DNA from 4 places in the Anoxybacillus kestanbolensis genome. Region 4 is predicted to be linked to each of the others. Evidence: predicted binding sites of a transcription regulator. Region 4 holds the regulator's gene; each other region holds the start of a gene.
The links. The regulator Rex, encoded in region 4, represses fermentation and respiration genes when NADH is low (regulators of the CRP and FNR family bind a similar motif). The targets are predictions, from matches to a motif close to TTGTGAAATATTTCACAA.

Region 1: qoxA (cytochrome aa3 quinol oxidase subunit II) is a predicted target of Rex. The motif match lies at 1,465-1,482, and genes of this name have one in related genera.
Region 2: BO219_RS03590 (cytochrome c oxidase subunit 2A) is a predicted target of Rex. The motif match lies at 1,898-1,915, and genes of this name have one in related genera.
Region 3: hcp (hydroxylamine reductase) is a predicted target of Rex. The motif match lies at 1,206-1,223, and genes of this name have one in related genera.

Annotation. Positions count from the first base shown of each region.
Region 1 is NZ_MQAD01000017.1:19,543-23,630, forward strand. Features, by position in the region: partial or broken gene BO219_RS09935 (aldehyde dehydrogenase) at 1-1,129, shown strand, start outside; gene qoxA (cytochrome aa3 quinol oxidase subunit II) at 1,500-2,468, shown strand; gene qoxB (cytochrome aa3 quinol oxidase subunit I) at 2,458-4,088, shown strand, end outside.
Region 2 is NZ_MQAD01000005.1:227,966-232,053, forward strand. Features, by position in the region: gene BO219_RS03575 (isoprenylcysteine carboxyl methyltransferase family protein) at 1-62, opposite strand, end outside; gene BO219_RS03580 (type III polyketide synthase) at 59-1,123, opposite strand; gene BO219_RS03585 (chemotaxis protein CheX) at 1,389-1,844, shown strand; gene BO219_RS03590 (cytochrome c oxidase subunit 2A) at 2,111-2,260, shown strand; gene BO219_RS03595 (cytochrome c oxidase subunit II) at 2,282-2,755, shown strand; gene BO219_RS03600 (b(o/a)3-type cytochrome-c oxidase subunit 1) at 2,752-4,088, shown strand, end outside.
Region 3 is NZ_MQAD01000005.1:245,422-249,509, forward strand. Features, by position in the region: gene thiE (thiamine phosphate synthase) at 1-150, opposite strand, end outside; gene thiM (hydroxyethylthiazole kinase) at 151-945, opposite strand; TPP riboswitch at 1,002-1,117, opposite strand; gene hcp (hydroxylamine reductase) at 1,281-2,570, shown strand; gene BO219_RS03680 (thermonuclease family protein) at 2,601-3,128, opposite strand; gene BO219_RS03685 (histidine phosphatase family protein) at 3,125-3,751, opposite strand; gene BO219_RS03690 (ABC transporter ATP-binding protein) at 3,801-4,088, opposite strand, start outside.
Region 4 is NZ_MQAD01000032.1:4,526-8,613, reverse strand. Features, by position in the region: gene groL (chaperonin GroEL) at 1-912, opposite strand, end outside; gene groES (co-chaperone GroES) at 986-1,270, opposite strand; gene BO219_RS13205 (CPBP family intramembrane glutamic endopeptidase) at 1,496-2,233, shown strand; gene BO219_RS13200 (YdiK family protein) at 2,230-2,403, shown strand; gene BO219_RS13195 (redox-sensing transcriptional repressor Rex) at 2,413-3,048, opposite strand; gene BO219_RS13190 (ABC-F family ATP-binding cassette domain-containing protein) at 3,276-4,088, shown strand, end outside.

The sequences.
Region 1 (4,088 bases), on a different contig from region 4:
TGAGCGATTGGATGAAGCCACAACGTGTGCCGACACCGTTGACGCACTTCGGGTCAAAAAGTTACATATATCCAGAGCCATATGGAGTAAGCCTAATCATTGCGCCGTGGAACTATCCGTTTCAGCTTGCGATCAGTCCACTTATCGGCGCGATTGCGGCAGGAAATTGTGCGGTAGTGAAGCCGTCTGAATATACGCCAGAAATGTCGGCATTGCTGAAAACAATCATTTCAGAAGCGTTTCCAGAGGAGTATGTTGCTGTTGTAGAGGGAGGAGTAGACGTTAGCCAACAGCTGTTAGATTTACGTTTTGATCATATTTTTTTCACCGGAAGCGTGCCGGTCGGAAAAATCGTTATGGCAGCTGCGGCAAAGCATTTGACGCCTGTTACACTTGAACTTGGTGGGAAAAGTCCAGCGATTGTCGATGCTTCTGCCCGTATCGACTTGGCTGCGAAGCGGATCGTATGGGGGAAGTTTTTAAACGCTGGACAAACGTGTATTGCACCTGATTATGTGTTCGTGCATGCGTCTGTTAAATCGCTGCTTATTGAGCGAATGAAGCAGTATATTGAGCAATTGTACGGTGATAAAAATACGTACAGTCGTATAGTAACGGTGCGACATACAGAACGGCTTGTTCGTTTTTTAGTCAGCGGCACAGTTGTACACGGTGGAACATACGACATCGAGCAACGTTGGATTGAACCGACATTGCTTGACGATATAACATGGGATGATGCTGTGATGCAAGAAGAAATTTTCGGCCCTATCTTACCCATTCTCACGTTTCAGACGGTGGATGAAGCGATTCAAATGATCAATAATTACGAAAAACCGCTTGCGCTTTACTTGTTTTCAGAAGATCGCAATGTACAACGACAAGTATTGCAACAAGTTCGTTTCGGGGGCGGTTGCATTAACGATACGATCATGCATATTGCCCCCCCCCCCATTTGCCGTTTGGTGGCGTCGGACAAAGCGGCATCGGTGCATATCATGGAAAAGCAAGCTTTGATGCGTTTACTCATTACAAAAGCGTGCTCAAACAGACAACGAAATTTGATATCCCGTTGCGTTACCCAAACTTCCCAAATGCGCTCAAGTGGGTGCGGAAGCTGTTGAGATGAAAAAGTATTTTTCATGGGTATTTTTTGTTTTTGGAAATAAATTTGAACAAATTTCGAAAAAAATTTAACGAAAATGTGACAAAATTTCAAACGGACAACCTATTTCTTTTTGTATTTCCATGTATTATATAAAAGATAGCGCTTTTCTCGCACGATTTTTGATGTCGAGAAAAGTGTTTTTCTTTTTGTCAATGATTTTGCTTTTTGTTTCCCCCTCAATGCAGTTTCTTCCTTCCTTTTTTCGTCACAATTATTTTTACAATACATGTTAAAATCATTTCAAAAGTGTTAATACTACAAAGTTATTTAAATTCGTTCGTTTTGTATTTGTTTCTTTGTTCAATGAATCACAATTTTGTTGAGGTGAAAAATGATGAAGCGCTTGTTTTCCTTACTGGTAGTCGGATTGCTTCCGCTTCTTGCAGGCTGTGAGATGGTTGTGTTTCAACCGCAAGGACCAGCGGCACGAAGCATTACGGAGTTGATTAACTGGTCGATTTGGTGGATGCTTCTCGTCGTTGTCGTTGTATTTGCCTTGTTTGCTTACATTGTATGGAAATATCGGGATCGCCCTGAACGACAAGGGGAAGAGCCTCCTGAGGAGCACGGGAATGTGGTGCTTGAAATTGTATGGACAGTTATTCCGATTCTTATTGTTGTTGCGTTAACGATCCCAACTGTGAGAACATTATATGATTTAGAAAAGCCTCCGAAGGGGTACGAAGATCAAGATCCGCTTGTTATTCACGTGACATCAGCGGATTGGAAATGGATTTTTAGCTACCCAGAGCAAAATATTGAAACAGTGAACTACGTCAATATTCCTGTCAATCGTCTCGTGCTATTTAAAATGACTTCCGCATCGACTATGCAGTCATTTTGGGTGCCTGCGTTAGCGGGACAAAAATATACGATGAACAAAATGGAGACAGAATTGTACGTTGTTGCGGAACGTCCTGGTTCGTACGAAGGAAGAAATACAAACTTTAATGGACGTGGGTATGCGCATATGCAATTTGAAGTTTTAGCGCAAACGCCAAAAGAGTTTGACAAATGGGTACAAGAAGTAAAACAAACGGCACCGAAATTAACGAAAGAAAAATATGAAGAGCTGTTATTGCCAACCCATTTAGGACGATTGACGTTTGTTGATACACATTTACAATGGGTAAACCATGCTGATCCGCATTCAAAGACGTACACAAATCCAGAATTATATCGTGGGCATGGATACCAAGGAAAAATTTTTGACGAAAATGATCGACATACATCAAATGTGACAGATGATGAGCAACAAGCTTCTGAAAGCCATAGCGGAGGTGAACATCATGGGCATTAAGTGGAATGAAATATTTGTTGGGGGAGACCCGCTTCTTGTTGGTTCACAAATTGCGATTGTACTGACTGTCGTTGCGATTGTCGTTGGATTAACGTACTTTAAAAAATGGGGTTGGTTATGGCGTGAATGGTTAACGACCGTCGACCATAAAAAGATCGGGATTATGTACATTTTATCTGGTGTATTGATGTTTTTCCGTGGTGGCATAGACGGGTTGTTAATGAAGGCGCAAACGGCTCGGCCAGAAATGAACTTTTTAGATGCCCAACATTACAATGAAATTTTTACAACCCATGGCGTCATTATGATTTTATTTATGGCGATGCCCCTTTTGATCGGTTTAATGAACGTCGTCGTTCCGTTGCAGATCGGTGCGCGCGATGTTGCCTTTCCACAGTTGAACGCGCTTAGCTTTTGGTTGTTTTTTAGCGGGGCGATGTTATTTAACATTTCGTTCGTTGTTGGAGGGTCACCAGATGCAGGGTGGACATCATACTTCCCGCTTGCAGGAAAAGAATTTAGCCCAGGCATCGGGAATAACTACTATGCGATTGCATTACAAATTGCAGGTCTTGGGACGTTAATGACTGGTATTAATTTTATCGTCACGATTTTAAAAATGCGTGCACCGGGCATGACGTTAATGAAAATGCCGATGTTTACATGGACAACACTCATTACGTCAATCATTATCGTAGCGGCTTTTCCAATTTTCACAGTCGCTTTAGCATTAATGACGTTTGACCGCTTGTATGGAACACATTTCTTTACACTTTCTTCAGGCGGAAGTGATATGCTTTGGGCAAACTTATTCTGGCTTTGGGGTCATCCAGAAGTATATATTGTTATTTTACCTGCTTTTGGTATTTTCTCTGAAGTCATTGCGACATTTTCACGAAAAACGTTGTACGGATATACGTCGATGGTCATTTCGATCGTTGGCATTGCGTTTTTAAGTATGATCGTATGGGTGCACCATTTTTACACAATGGATGCAGGTCCTGCGGTAAACTCGTTTTTCTCGATTACAACGATGTTAATTGCTGTTCCAACCGGAGTGAAAATTTTCAACTGGCTATTTACGATGCGAAAAGGACGCATTCAATTTACAACAGCGATGTTATGGGCGCTTGCCTTTGTGCCTAACTTCGTCATCGGTGGCGTGACGGGGGTCATGTTGGCGATGGCAGCTGCAGACTATCAGTATCACAACACATTATTTTTAGTCGCACACTTCCATTACGTGTTAATTCCAGGTGTCGTGTTTGCGGTGTTTGCAGGATTGTATTATTGGTGGCCAAAAATGTTTGGTTTTATGTTAAACGAGAAACTTGGAAAATATCATTTCTGGTTGTTTACGATCGGATTTAACGTCACATTTATGCCGATGTTTTTCCTTGGTTTAAAAGGGGCGGTTCGTCGTGCGTATACGTATTCAGCAGAATCAGGTTTTGCGCCGCTATTTCTCGTTTCTGCGATCGGTTCGATCATTTTAGCGATCGGCTTTGCGGTATTTTGTTATAACATTTATTGGAGCTTCCGTTATGCGAAGCGCAATGTATCCCACGATCCATGGGATGCGCGCACGCTTGAATGGATGACAGCATCTCCAGTCCAGTT
Region 2 (4,088 bases), on a different contig from region 4:
TTTGCCCAGTACAACTCAACAAATCGTTGAACAAGTAAAAAGAGAAATACTTTCCATTTCATAATTTCTCTCCCCATTTTAACAATAAAAGCTCACAGCTAAATCCCGGTCCCATCGCCATCATTAAACCGTGTTGTTGAGTGATAGGCTGTTGTAAAAAACGCTGTAAAACAGCAAGCACAGTTACAGACGACATATTTCCATGCTCTCGTAAAACATGAATCGCATGAGTTAACTTATTTTCATCTATATGTAACCCCTCTTGATAGGCATCGAGCACTTTTTTACCACCTGGATGTACGACAAAATGTTCAATTTGCGAAACACAAATCCCGTTTTTTCTTAAAAACAATTCCACGATTTCACCAATCGATTGACGAATAATAGTCGGAATATGCCTAGAGAACACCACATAAAATCCGTTATCTTTTATATCCCACCCCATAACATCCTCCATGTTACGCATAAATATCGATTGCATATCGATCACCTGTGGAGCTATGCTTTGTAACTGTACATCATCCCCTACAACACACGCACAACCTACTCCATCCGCAAATAGTGATGTGCCAATAAGATTGCTTTTTGACACATCGTCAAGTTGAAAAGTGAGACTGCAAAACTCTACCGCAAGGACAAGCACTTTCGCTTTTGGATATGCTCGACAGTAATCTACCGCTCGAGCAATGCCAGCTGCTCCCCCGGCACATCCGAGCCCCCATATAGGAATCCGTTTCGTATGTATCGAAAAAGGCAGCTCGTTCATTATTCTTGCCTCAACGCTCGGTGTAGCAATCCCCGTCGTTGAAATAAAAAAAATAGCTTCAATATCTTCGAACGGGATGTTTCCGCGATGTAAACAACGTTCAATTGCTTCTTTTCCATATTGAACGGCATGTTCAATATACAGTTCATTTTTCTCAGCGAACGAATGAGCTGTCATATACCAATGTAACGGTTGTACAAATGACCTTGATTGAATATGGTCATGTTCAAAAATCGATAATAGACGATCGATATGCTCATAACGATGTTGAAACATACGTTTGATTGCAATCATCACCTCGTTTTGTGAAACACGGTAAGGAAGTTCAGCTAATTCCACTGCAACGATGCTCGGCATACATCTCTATCCTTTCATTTTCATTAATGATAATATTTTTCTGATAAAGGAATTTTATACATATTAAGTAAAAAAGCCTCCCTCACCACAATAGGAGGAAAGCTTTCGACGTTTTGAAAGGAGGTATGTTGTTGTGCACTTCCATTATAACGCAATTTATTGTTTCGTCACTATGTTTTTTTATGTTTTCTTTGTCTACATTTGTCGAAAAATGATGTAATCGAAACGAAAAATTTGTTATGATGAAGAAAAAAGGGGTCTTGTTATGGCTTTAGGTGAGAAAATTACAACGATTTTAAACGGAACGATCGAATCGATTCGCTCTGTCATCCCGCTAGCAATGACAATCGAAAAACCTTCATTGTTTACACAACCTTTCACTCAAACGTCTATTAGTGTATTGATTGGGATGACCGGAGACTTACGGGGACGCCTTATGATTGAAGGGCATGAAACGATATTTGGAAGTATCGGAGAAACGATGTTCGGTATGCCTTTAGAAGGTGAAATGCTCGAGTCATTTACCGGTGAGCTCGGCAATATGATTGCAGGAAACTTAGCAACGATCGTATTTCAAAAAGGAATTACAATCGATATCACTCCTCCTACTGTTCTTGTTGGTCAAACAAAAATTTACGGTTTTGATAAAGCATTTCGCGTGCCGATTCACTTTGAAAATAAAGGAGAATTGCAGCTCATTTTAACAATTGATAACGAATAAGTGCGAAGAGAAGCTTGCGTTTGTAAGCTTCTTTTTTATTTTTTATCCATCTTTTTCTAAATATTTCACACTTTTTTCACAACCTCACAAAATTCGTGTGACAAAAGTCACAGCTACTCCTTATTTTTACGGTTATGATGATGGTAAAGTAACGAATGAACAATTTGTGAAATGTACGAAGAAAGCGTTTCATTTCGCAAATTGTTTTGTACTATGTAAGTGTATACATTTCTAATTAAGGTTTATTTAGGAAAGGAGGAATAAAAATGAAAACCCAATTAAACACAAACACCCCAAAAACAAAAGTGGAGAAAGAGCCTACATTGAAAGGAACGCTCGCTTCTGTTTTATTTTTAGGATTTTTCCTCATTTTCACGTGGGTAAGCGTATATTTCTTGTTTTTGAATCGTTTATAGAGAGAAAGGAGACGGGACGTTATGCACATGCATAAATATGAAAAAATTTGGCTGTTTTTCGGCATCGGTTCATTATTCGTATTTTTAGCTGTCTTAGGAGTTGGTGCATTCGCACAAGGAACACAGCCGCCAAGCTGTTTAACAACGATCGATCCGGAAAAAGTCGATCAAACACCACCATTTGATAAACCTGGTCTTGTTAAAACTGGAGACAATGAATATCAACTCAATATCGTTGCTTCTGCATTTGCGTACACGCCAAATCAAGTCGAAATTCCAAAAGGAGCAAAAGTAACGATCAACGTAGCAACGAAAGATGTCATTCACGGGTTTCAAATAGCTGGAACGAACGTAAATATGATGGTTGAGCCAGGCTATGTGAGCAGCTATACGCAAACGTTCGATAAAGTTGGCGAGTATGTTATTTTATGTAACGAATATTGCGGAGCTGGTCATCATTTAATGACGGCGAAAGTGAAGGTGGTTGAACAATGATGAACGGAACATGGAAAGTAGACGCTCGTGATGGCAAATTAGCCATGGCTCATATTTATGTCGCTTTCGTTGCTCTCGCACTAGGGGGACTCGCTGGTCTATTACAAGTGCTTGTACGATCAGGAAAATTTGAATTACCAGCAGGCATTAGCTATTATACGATTTTAACAACCCACGGTGTGTTACTCGGACTCGTTTTAACTACATTCTTTATCATTGGTTTTCAATTTGCAGCTATAAGCCGTACGGCTGGAACGCTTTCTGATCGCATTCGCTTTTGGGGTTGGGTCGGCTTTTGGCTCATGACAATTGGTACAGCAATTACTGCCTTTTACATTTTAATTGGCGAAGCTTCTGTTTTATATACATTCTATGCACCACTACAAGCACATGCAGGATTTTATATCGGTTTAACACTTGTCGTCGTTGGTAGCTGGATTAGTGGCTTTGCAACGTTTGTCCATTATGCGAAATGGAAAAAAGCCCACCCGAGTCAAGTGAGCCCACTACTTACATTTATGTCTGTTGTGAATATGATTTTATGGCTCATTTGCTCGCTCGGTGTAGCAGCAACTGTATTATTCCAATTCATTCCTTGGTCGTTAGGTTATGTCGATCGCATTAACGTACTTGTGAGCCGAACATTATTCTGGTATTTCGGTCACCCACTCGTATATTTCTGGTTATTGCCTGCATATATGATTTGGTATGCAATTATTCCGAAAATTATCGGTGGAAAAATGTTCTCTGATTCTCTTGCGCGCATGTCATTCATTTTATTCTTAATTTTCTCGATTCCTGTTGGTTTCCACCATCAACTTGTGGAGCCTGGAATTGATCCAGCTTGGAAATACTTACAAGTTGTTTTAACATTTATGGTTGTTATTCCATCATTAATGACAGCGTTCTCGATGTTTGCAACGTTTGAGATGTACGGTCGCTCCAAAGGAGCAACAGGATTGTTCGGATGGTTACGTAAACTCCCTTGGGGTGATGCTCGTTTCTTTGCACCTTTTATCGGTATGTTGTTCTTTATCCCTGCTGGTGCTGGTGGTCTTGTCAACGCATCACATCAATTAAACCAAGTTGTTCATAACACGATTTGGGTAACGGGCCACTTCCACTTAACATTAGCGACAACCGTTGTATTGACATTCTTTGGTGCAGCTTATTGGCTCATCCCACATTTAACAGGACGTGTGATGACAAAAGCGATGAACCGTTTAGCGATCATTCAAACGATCGTTTGGTCGATTGGTATGATTTTCATGTCTAGTGCAATGCACTTTGCAGGGTTGCTTGGCGCTCCTCGCCGTTCAGCATTTTCAACATA
Region 3 (4,088 bases), on a different contig from region 4:
TTCAATCCCCGTAAGCGCCCCCTTTCCTTTTTCGCGAAACTGAAACATTGTAATACCGCCTTTAATTGCTTCATCAAGCACAGCGAGCGGATCTTTCGTACAATCGATACTCCCCATAACGAAATACAACGATAGCTTCTGCTTCATCATTTATTCCCCTTGAATACGCGCGTATTGATCAACTTCTTCTGCACTCGTTTCATGTAAAGCATTTAAAAAAGAAAGTTGAAAAGAACCAGGTGCTTTTGCTTGTTTGGCTGCTTTTTCAGCCGCCACACCGTAATAAGCGAGGGCAGCAACTGATGACATCATCATATCGTCTCCTATACCCGCAAATGCACCTAATACCGAACTTAACAAACAACCTGTCCCTGTTACTTTCGTTAACATCGCATCACCATTTGAGACGATTACAATACGTTCTCCATCGGTTACTACATCATCTTTCCCTGTGACAACAACTACAGAACGAAACATGAGTGCTGCTTTTTTCGCTACATCCACGAGGTCACCTTGAACGTCTCCTGCATCGACTCCTTTTGTACGTACTTGTTCACCCGCAATGCTCGCAATTTCCGATGCGTTCCCACGTAAAATCGAAATGTTTACTTCACGTAATATACGTCTGGCTGTTTCGGTGCGGTACGCTGTCGCACCAGCTCCAACAGGATCGAAAATGACAGGAATGTTTGCCTCATTTGCTGCTTTTCCGGCAATTAACATCGCCTCTACGTCTGTTTCGTTTAGCGTGCCAATGTTTAACACTAAAGCACGAGCTAACCGAACCATATCCGCTACTTCTTCTTTTGCATACGCCATAACAGAAGATGCGCCTACAGCAAGCAAACCATTCGCAACAAAATTGGTCACCACAACATTTGTCATATTATGTACGAGTGGTGACTCCTTCCTAACACGCGTTAACCATTGTCCTACATTCATCATTCATTCCCCCTAAAAAAAATAAAAACTAGTCGGACAGAGTCGACTAGTTTGCGTACTGAAAACATAGCCTACTTCCCTCCGCTGGTACAAACCAGATCAGGTTCAAAGGGTTGGAAAACTGATTGCGCGTTTTCCTCTCAGCCATCGCCATCCGGCACCCCTAGTAGTTTGATTGATTCAATTTTCTTTCATTTTAATACATTTTTTCTCTTGATTCAATATGGATTATTGTCAAATTCCGTTCACATTTTTGTATGAAAGTGTGATATGTATCACTTACGACGTACATATTTTCTCCTATTGTTAAAGTGTCAATAAGAAAAGGAGGGGTCATAATGTTTTGTCATCAATGTGAACAAACACCAACAGGGGGATGTACTGTTGTTGGAGTTTGCGGGAAAGATGAAACAATTGCAAGTTTGCAAGATACGATCGTATTTGCATTAAAAGGAATTGCAGCATATCGCACGCATGCCCATCAACTTGGGTATACCGATCCGTTCGTTGATACAACGACACATGAAGCGTTATATATGACGTTAACAAACTCTAACTTTAACGTACAAGAACATATAGACATGGCGATGAAAGTCGGAAGAGCAGCCATTCGCGTAATGGAACTACTCGATCGAGCACATACAGAACGACTTGGCATTCCTCAACCTGTTCGTGTAACGCAAAATAGAATTGAAGGAAAATGTATTCTCGTTACAGGACATAACTTATTTGCCCTTGAACAACTATTAAAACAAACAGAAGGAAAAGGAATTAACATTTACACACATTCCGAAATGCTTCCAGCACATGGTTACCCACAATTAAAAAAATATAAACATCTGAAAGGAAATGTCGGAAAAGCATGGTACGATCAACGTCGCCTATTTGAAAAATTCCCTGGTGCTATTTTAGCGACAACAAACTGTGTCATGCCGATAAAAGGTTCATATGCTGATCGCATGTTTTCATATGATGTAGCCGGATTAGAACATGTGCAAAAAATCGAAAACGATGATTTCACGCCGTTAATTGAGAAAGCGCTACAACTTCCAGAAGCAAACATTGAATCGGATGAAACGTTAGTGACTGGTTTCCATCACGAAACTGTAATTCAAATTGCACCAGAAATTATTCAAGCTGTAAAAGAAGGAAAAATTGAACGCTTTTTCGTTATCGCAGGTTGCGACGCTCCTGGAAAAGGCGGTGAATATTATCGCACGTTAGCTACATCGTTACCGAAAAACACTGTCATTTTAACGACATCCTGTGGGAAATTCCGCTTTAACGATGTCGACTACGGGGTTGTTCCTGGCACGAACATTCCACGATATATTGATTTAGGGCAATGCAACAACTCGATTTCGACTGTCAAAATTGCAATGGCGCTTGCGGAAGCATTCGGCTGTGAGGTCAATGAGTTACCGGTCAGCATCGTTCTTTCATGGTTTGAACAAAAAGCAGTTGCAATCTTACTCGGATTGTTTAGTTTAGGCATTCAAGACATTCGAATTGGACCGAAAGCACCGCACTTTATTTCTGAAAGTGTGTTACGCGTCCTACAAGACATGTTCGGTCTCAAACTTATCGGCGATGTAGAAGAAGATATGCAAGCGATGCTCGCACATTAAAAGGGCTGTTTCATCCAGCCCTTTTCACATTTACGAAGCTTTATTTAACCATACACTCATATTAAATCCTTCTTCTGTCACGTATCCATCGACACTCCATATTCGTTTTTTTGCTTTTTTTGCTTTTTCTTGTGCTTTATACAATTTTTTTGCATATTTTGTGTCCGGTTCAAATACGTAAGCAACACGCGCAAACCCTTCTTGTACAATTTTTTCTTGGTATAAAGTTCCATCCTCTAACCATATGTACGCAAGCAATCGACCATAACGATCGTACGGTTGTTCTTTTGCGCTTAGTTCAACTGTCACTTTTTTGTGAAGCAAAACGTCTTTAGCGAATTGTTTTGCCTCTTCGCCATACGCCTGTTTTTCGCGATACGTTTCGGGGGTATCGATATTTAGTAGACGAACCGTTACGATTTCGCCATCTTTTTTTATTTTTACTGTATCCCCATCAACAACATATTCTACTGTCGTAACAAATGTTTTCTCTTTATTTTGCGATGTACAACCGACAATAAAGACAATTGCCGTAAAAAACATAATCCATTTTCTCATAAATGTGTCAGCCCACTTTCAAGATGTGAAATGTCTGATTCACATTCCATATCCCACTTTTCCCCGTCAAACGATACGATCGTCACACTCGTACCGTATACACGGCTATTTTTCCACAACTCCGCAAGCGTTTGTTGTTTCCAATATACAAGAAGCGTGCGAATCACCATACCATGTGTAACGACAAGAATATGACCTTCTGAATGATTTTTAGCTATATGTTGGATCGTAGCAACAGCTCGACGTTGAACATCAAAAAACGTCTCGCCAATAATCGGCTTGTATGCATCTGGATCATGATAAAAATGATAATGATTTTGCTCGTCGGATTGCGCAATTTCTGCAATCGTTTTCCCTTCCCAATCACCTAAGTAAATCTCACGTAGCCGTTCATCAAAATATATTGGCACATGACGTTGCCCTAAAACAATTTGTGCTGTTTCTTTCGTACGATCACTTGGACTACAATACGCAGCAGTAAACGGGACTGTACGAAACCGATCGTGTAAAAGTGCTGCCTGTTTTTTTCCCTTTTCAGTTAAAGGCGAGTCTTTCCATCCTTGCATGCGTTGTTGTGCATTCCACTCTGTTTCAGCATGACGAATGACGTATAATTTTAACACTTTACCTCCCCCTTCGAATGAAAAAAGCAAGCAATATTTGCTTACTTTTTCAGTATGACATATGTTGTGAAATTTGTGCAAAAAATATAGACTCTAACGATTTTCCATCTTGACAAAGCGCGGAAACCGAATCGTATATAAGCATTTGTCCTTGATGAATAAATACGACAGTATCTGCAATTTCCTCAACTATTGACAGCATATGTGTCGAAAAAATAATAGCTTTTCCCTTTTCCTTTTCCAAACGAATAAGTCGTTTAAATTCCCATACCCAATACGGATCTAAACCGTTTGTTGGTTCATCTAAAATAAGCAATGGGGCATCCGCTAAGAGCGC
Region 4 (4,088 bases):
ACCTAACTCTTCTGTGATAACTTCGCCACCTGTTAAGATCGCGATATCTTGAAGCATCGCTTTGCGACGATCACCGAAGCCAGGCGCTTTAACTGCAACAGCTGTGAATGTACCACGAAGTTTGTTCACAACTAATGTTGCAAGCGCTTCGCCTTCTACATCTTCAGCAATAATTAACAATGGCTTACCTTGTTGAACAACTTGCTCTAATACAGGAAGAAGTTCTTGAATGCTTGAAACTTTTTTATCTGTAATTAAGATGTATGGATTTTCCAATACAGCTTCCATTTTATCAGAGTCTGTAACCATGTATGGAGATACATAACCACGGTCAAATTGCATACCTTCCACAACATCTAATTCTGTTGTGAAACCTTTAGACTCTTCTAATGTAATGACGCCATCTTTACCAACACGTTCCATCGCTTCAGCGATAAGTTGACCAACTTCTTCGTCAGCTGCAGAAATAGCTGCAACTTGAGCAATGGAGTCTTTGCCTTCGATCGGTTTCGAGATCGCTTTTAATTCTTCCACAGCGACCGCAACAGCTTTTTCAATACCTTTGCGAATGCCCATTGGGTTCGCACCAGCTGTTACGTTTTTCAACCCTTCGCGAATCATCGCTTGCGCTAATACAGTCGCTGTTGTTGTACCGTCACCAGCAACATCATTTGTTTTGCTTGCTACTTCCGCAACAAGCTTTGCACCCATATTTTCAAACGGATCTTCTAATTCAATTTCTTTTGCGATTGTTACACCGTCATTTGTAATTAATGGAGAACCGAACTTTTTCTCTAATACAACGTTACGACCTTTTGGACCTAATGTTACTTTTACTGCATCAGCTAATTTATCTACACCGCGTAACATCGCACGACGAGCTTCTTCGCTGAATTTAATTTCTTTTGCCATACATCTTACCCCCTTGATGATGATTTTTTTTGTTAAGTATTTTTGTACGCTTTATATGTTATCAGGCGAACGATTAACCAATCACAGCTAAAATGTCACTTTCACGCAAAATTAAGTATTCTTTTCCATCATATTTTACTTCTGTACCCGCATATTTTGAGAAGATGATGCGGTCACCAACGCTTACCTCTGGAGCTACGCGCTCACCATTATCAAGAACGCGACCTGAACCAACTGCCACAACTTTTCCTTCTTGTGGTTTTTCTTTTGCTGTGTCTGGTAAGACAATTCCGCTCGCTGTTTTTTCTTCAGTTTGAATTAATTCAATGACAATACGATCGCCTAGTGGCTTCAACACGGCAAACGACCTCCTTAATTAGATTTTCGTTCCGTTATTAGCACTCATTCTTATTGAGTGCTAACACACTTATTATATTAATGAACTTTTTTCAATTTTGCAAGTAGGAAGTTAAAAATTTTTCAATACATATTTCCCTCTTTCATTATGTCTTTCCTTTCGAAATTCATACAAAAAATATGGTAAAATGAAAAAGTATTTATTTTGTAAAAAGGGGTTGACCATGTGAAAAAACAATATCGGTATGTCATCATTACATATATCGCCATGCAGCTATCGAGCTTAGTCGGCGTCCCTTTACTTGCACATAGCGGCTTTGTCAACGCATCAAATAAAGAAATAGCTTTTTCGATCGCTTCTGGTTATTGGGCTGTTATTAGTTTCTCGATTGCTCTTTTTCTCGTTCTTTATTTTATGAAAGAAGATATGAAATACTCATATGATCGCCATCAAGCATCGATTGGCATGTCATTCTTTTGGGCAATTGGGGGGTTTTTGCTCGCTCTTTTCGCCCAAGGCGTTGCAGCAAACATCGAAGTACACCTCTTTGGGGTCGAAATGGGGTCCGAGAACACGAGACGGATCGTCGAAATGGTCAAACTTACACCAGCTCTTATGCTCGTCACTTCAATCGTTGGTCCAGTTTTAGAAGAAATCATTTTTCGAAAAATTATTTTCGGAACGCTGTATCAAAAATATAACTTTTTCTTATCAGCCATCATCAGCTCGCTTTTATTTGCTGTTGTTCATTTAGAGTTCGAACATTTGCTTCTTTATGCAACGATGGGATTTGTATTTGCTTTCCTATATGTCAAAACAAAGCGTATTATCGTACCTATTGCAGCACATGTACTGATGAACACCTTTGTCGTTGCAATTCAAACATTATTTGCTGAAGAAATCGAAAGCATTATGCGTGAGGCAGAACGAATGCAATTCGTAATTTGGAGGCTGTTTTCATGAAGTCTGAACCGTTGTTTTATTTTCTCACTGGCATTTTATTTACTTATTTTGCTGTCCATACCGCCGATGATGGTATTTGGGACATCACAACGATGCTATTTATTTTAATTGCTACATTTGATTTCGGCGCAGGAATTCGTTCTTTACGAAAAAAAACCTCCCGCTCGTAAACGGGAGGTTTACTCATTTCCGTAATGTTTTAAAAAGTAAACGAGTGACTGCAATTCGACCGCTAAATCAATATGGTGAACACGAATATGTTCTGGCACATGCAAGCGAGCAGGCGTAAAGTTTAAAATCCCTTTAATGCCTTTTTGAACAAGTCGGTCAGTAATCGGCTGGGCAACTTGAGCAGGAACGGTTAAAATCGCTACCGTAATCCCTCCAAGCTTTTCTTCCAATTCATCTAAATGATAAACCGGAACCCCTCCGACTTTTGTTCCCACTTTATCCGGATCAACATCGAACGCCATTACGATTTTCGTATTGTTATTTTTGCTAAAATTGTAGTTCAAAAATGCTGTCCCTAAATTACCGACGCCAAATAACGCTACTTCTGTCGTTTCATCTTGGTCTAACGTTTTTCGGAAAAACGACAGCAAATAATTCACATTATATCCGTATCCTTTTTTTCCAAGCGCACCAAAGTATGAAAAATCACGGCGAATCGTTGCTGAATCGACTTTTACAGCTTCGCTTAACTCCGCTGAAGATACACGTTGCTTGCCTGATGCATGCAAGTTTTTCAAAAAACGATAGTACAACGGTAGTCGCTTTGCGGTCGCCTGCGGAATTTTTGGTTGTTCATTATTCACGAGTCAATCCCCCACATTTCCTTTCACAAATAGTTAGCGCTTTCATTTTTCTCTCCTATACGTCTAAAAAATTCTCCCCACTTCTAAACTATACACTATTTTTTTCATTCTGTCTTTCCTTTGTACCCTTTATTATTATTTTTGTCAAATTTGTTATTCGTACACTAGTGTTGCCGAATATCAAGAAAGTACGTTACACTATCAAAAGAAGATTGAGGTGAGAAAGAATGATCATTTTACAAGTAAATCAACTATCCAAATCATATGGAGCGGAACAAGTTTTATCAGACATTAAGCTTGAAATACAAGAAAAAGACCGTATTGCGTTAGTTGGAAGAAATGGCGCGGGAAAATCGACATTATTAAAAATCATTGCCGGACAGTTGTCATACGACACAGGCGAAATCATTAAACCGAAACACGTAACGATCGGTTATTTAGATCAATATACAGGGTTGCAAGCTCATCGTTCCATTTGGGAAGAAATGCTCGATGTGTTTGCCCCGCTACAACAAATGGAAAAACAATTACGCGAACTAGAACAACAAATGAGTTTACATGATGCTGACTATGAGCGCCTACTTGAGCAATATGATCGTTTACAAACAGAATTCAAAGAAAAAGGCGGCTATCAATATGAAGCAGATATTCGTTCGGTTCTTCATGGTCTCCGCTTCCCACAGTACGATTATACGACAAAAGTATCTACATTAAGCGGTGGACAGCGGACGAGGCTAGCGCTTGGTAAACTGCTCCTTACAAGGCCCGATTTGCTCATTTTAGACGAACCGACAAACCATTTAGATATGGAAACGTTGCAATGGCTTGAACAATATTTAAAAAATTACGATGGGGCCATTCTTATCGTCTCCCACGATCGCTATTTTCTTGACCAAATCGTGACACAAGTGTATGAACTATCACGCACAAAAATAAAAAAATATGTCGGAAACTATACAAGCTACTTACAACAACGTGCTGAACAATTTGAACAACAACTAAAATTGTATGAAAAACAACAAGAGGAAATTACAAAATTA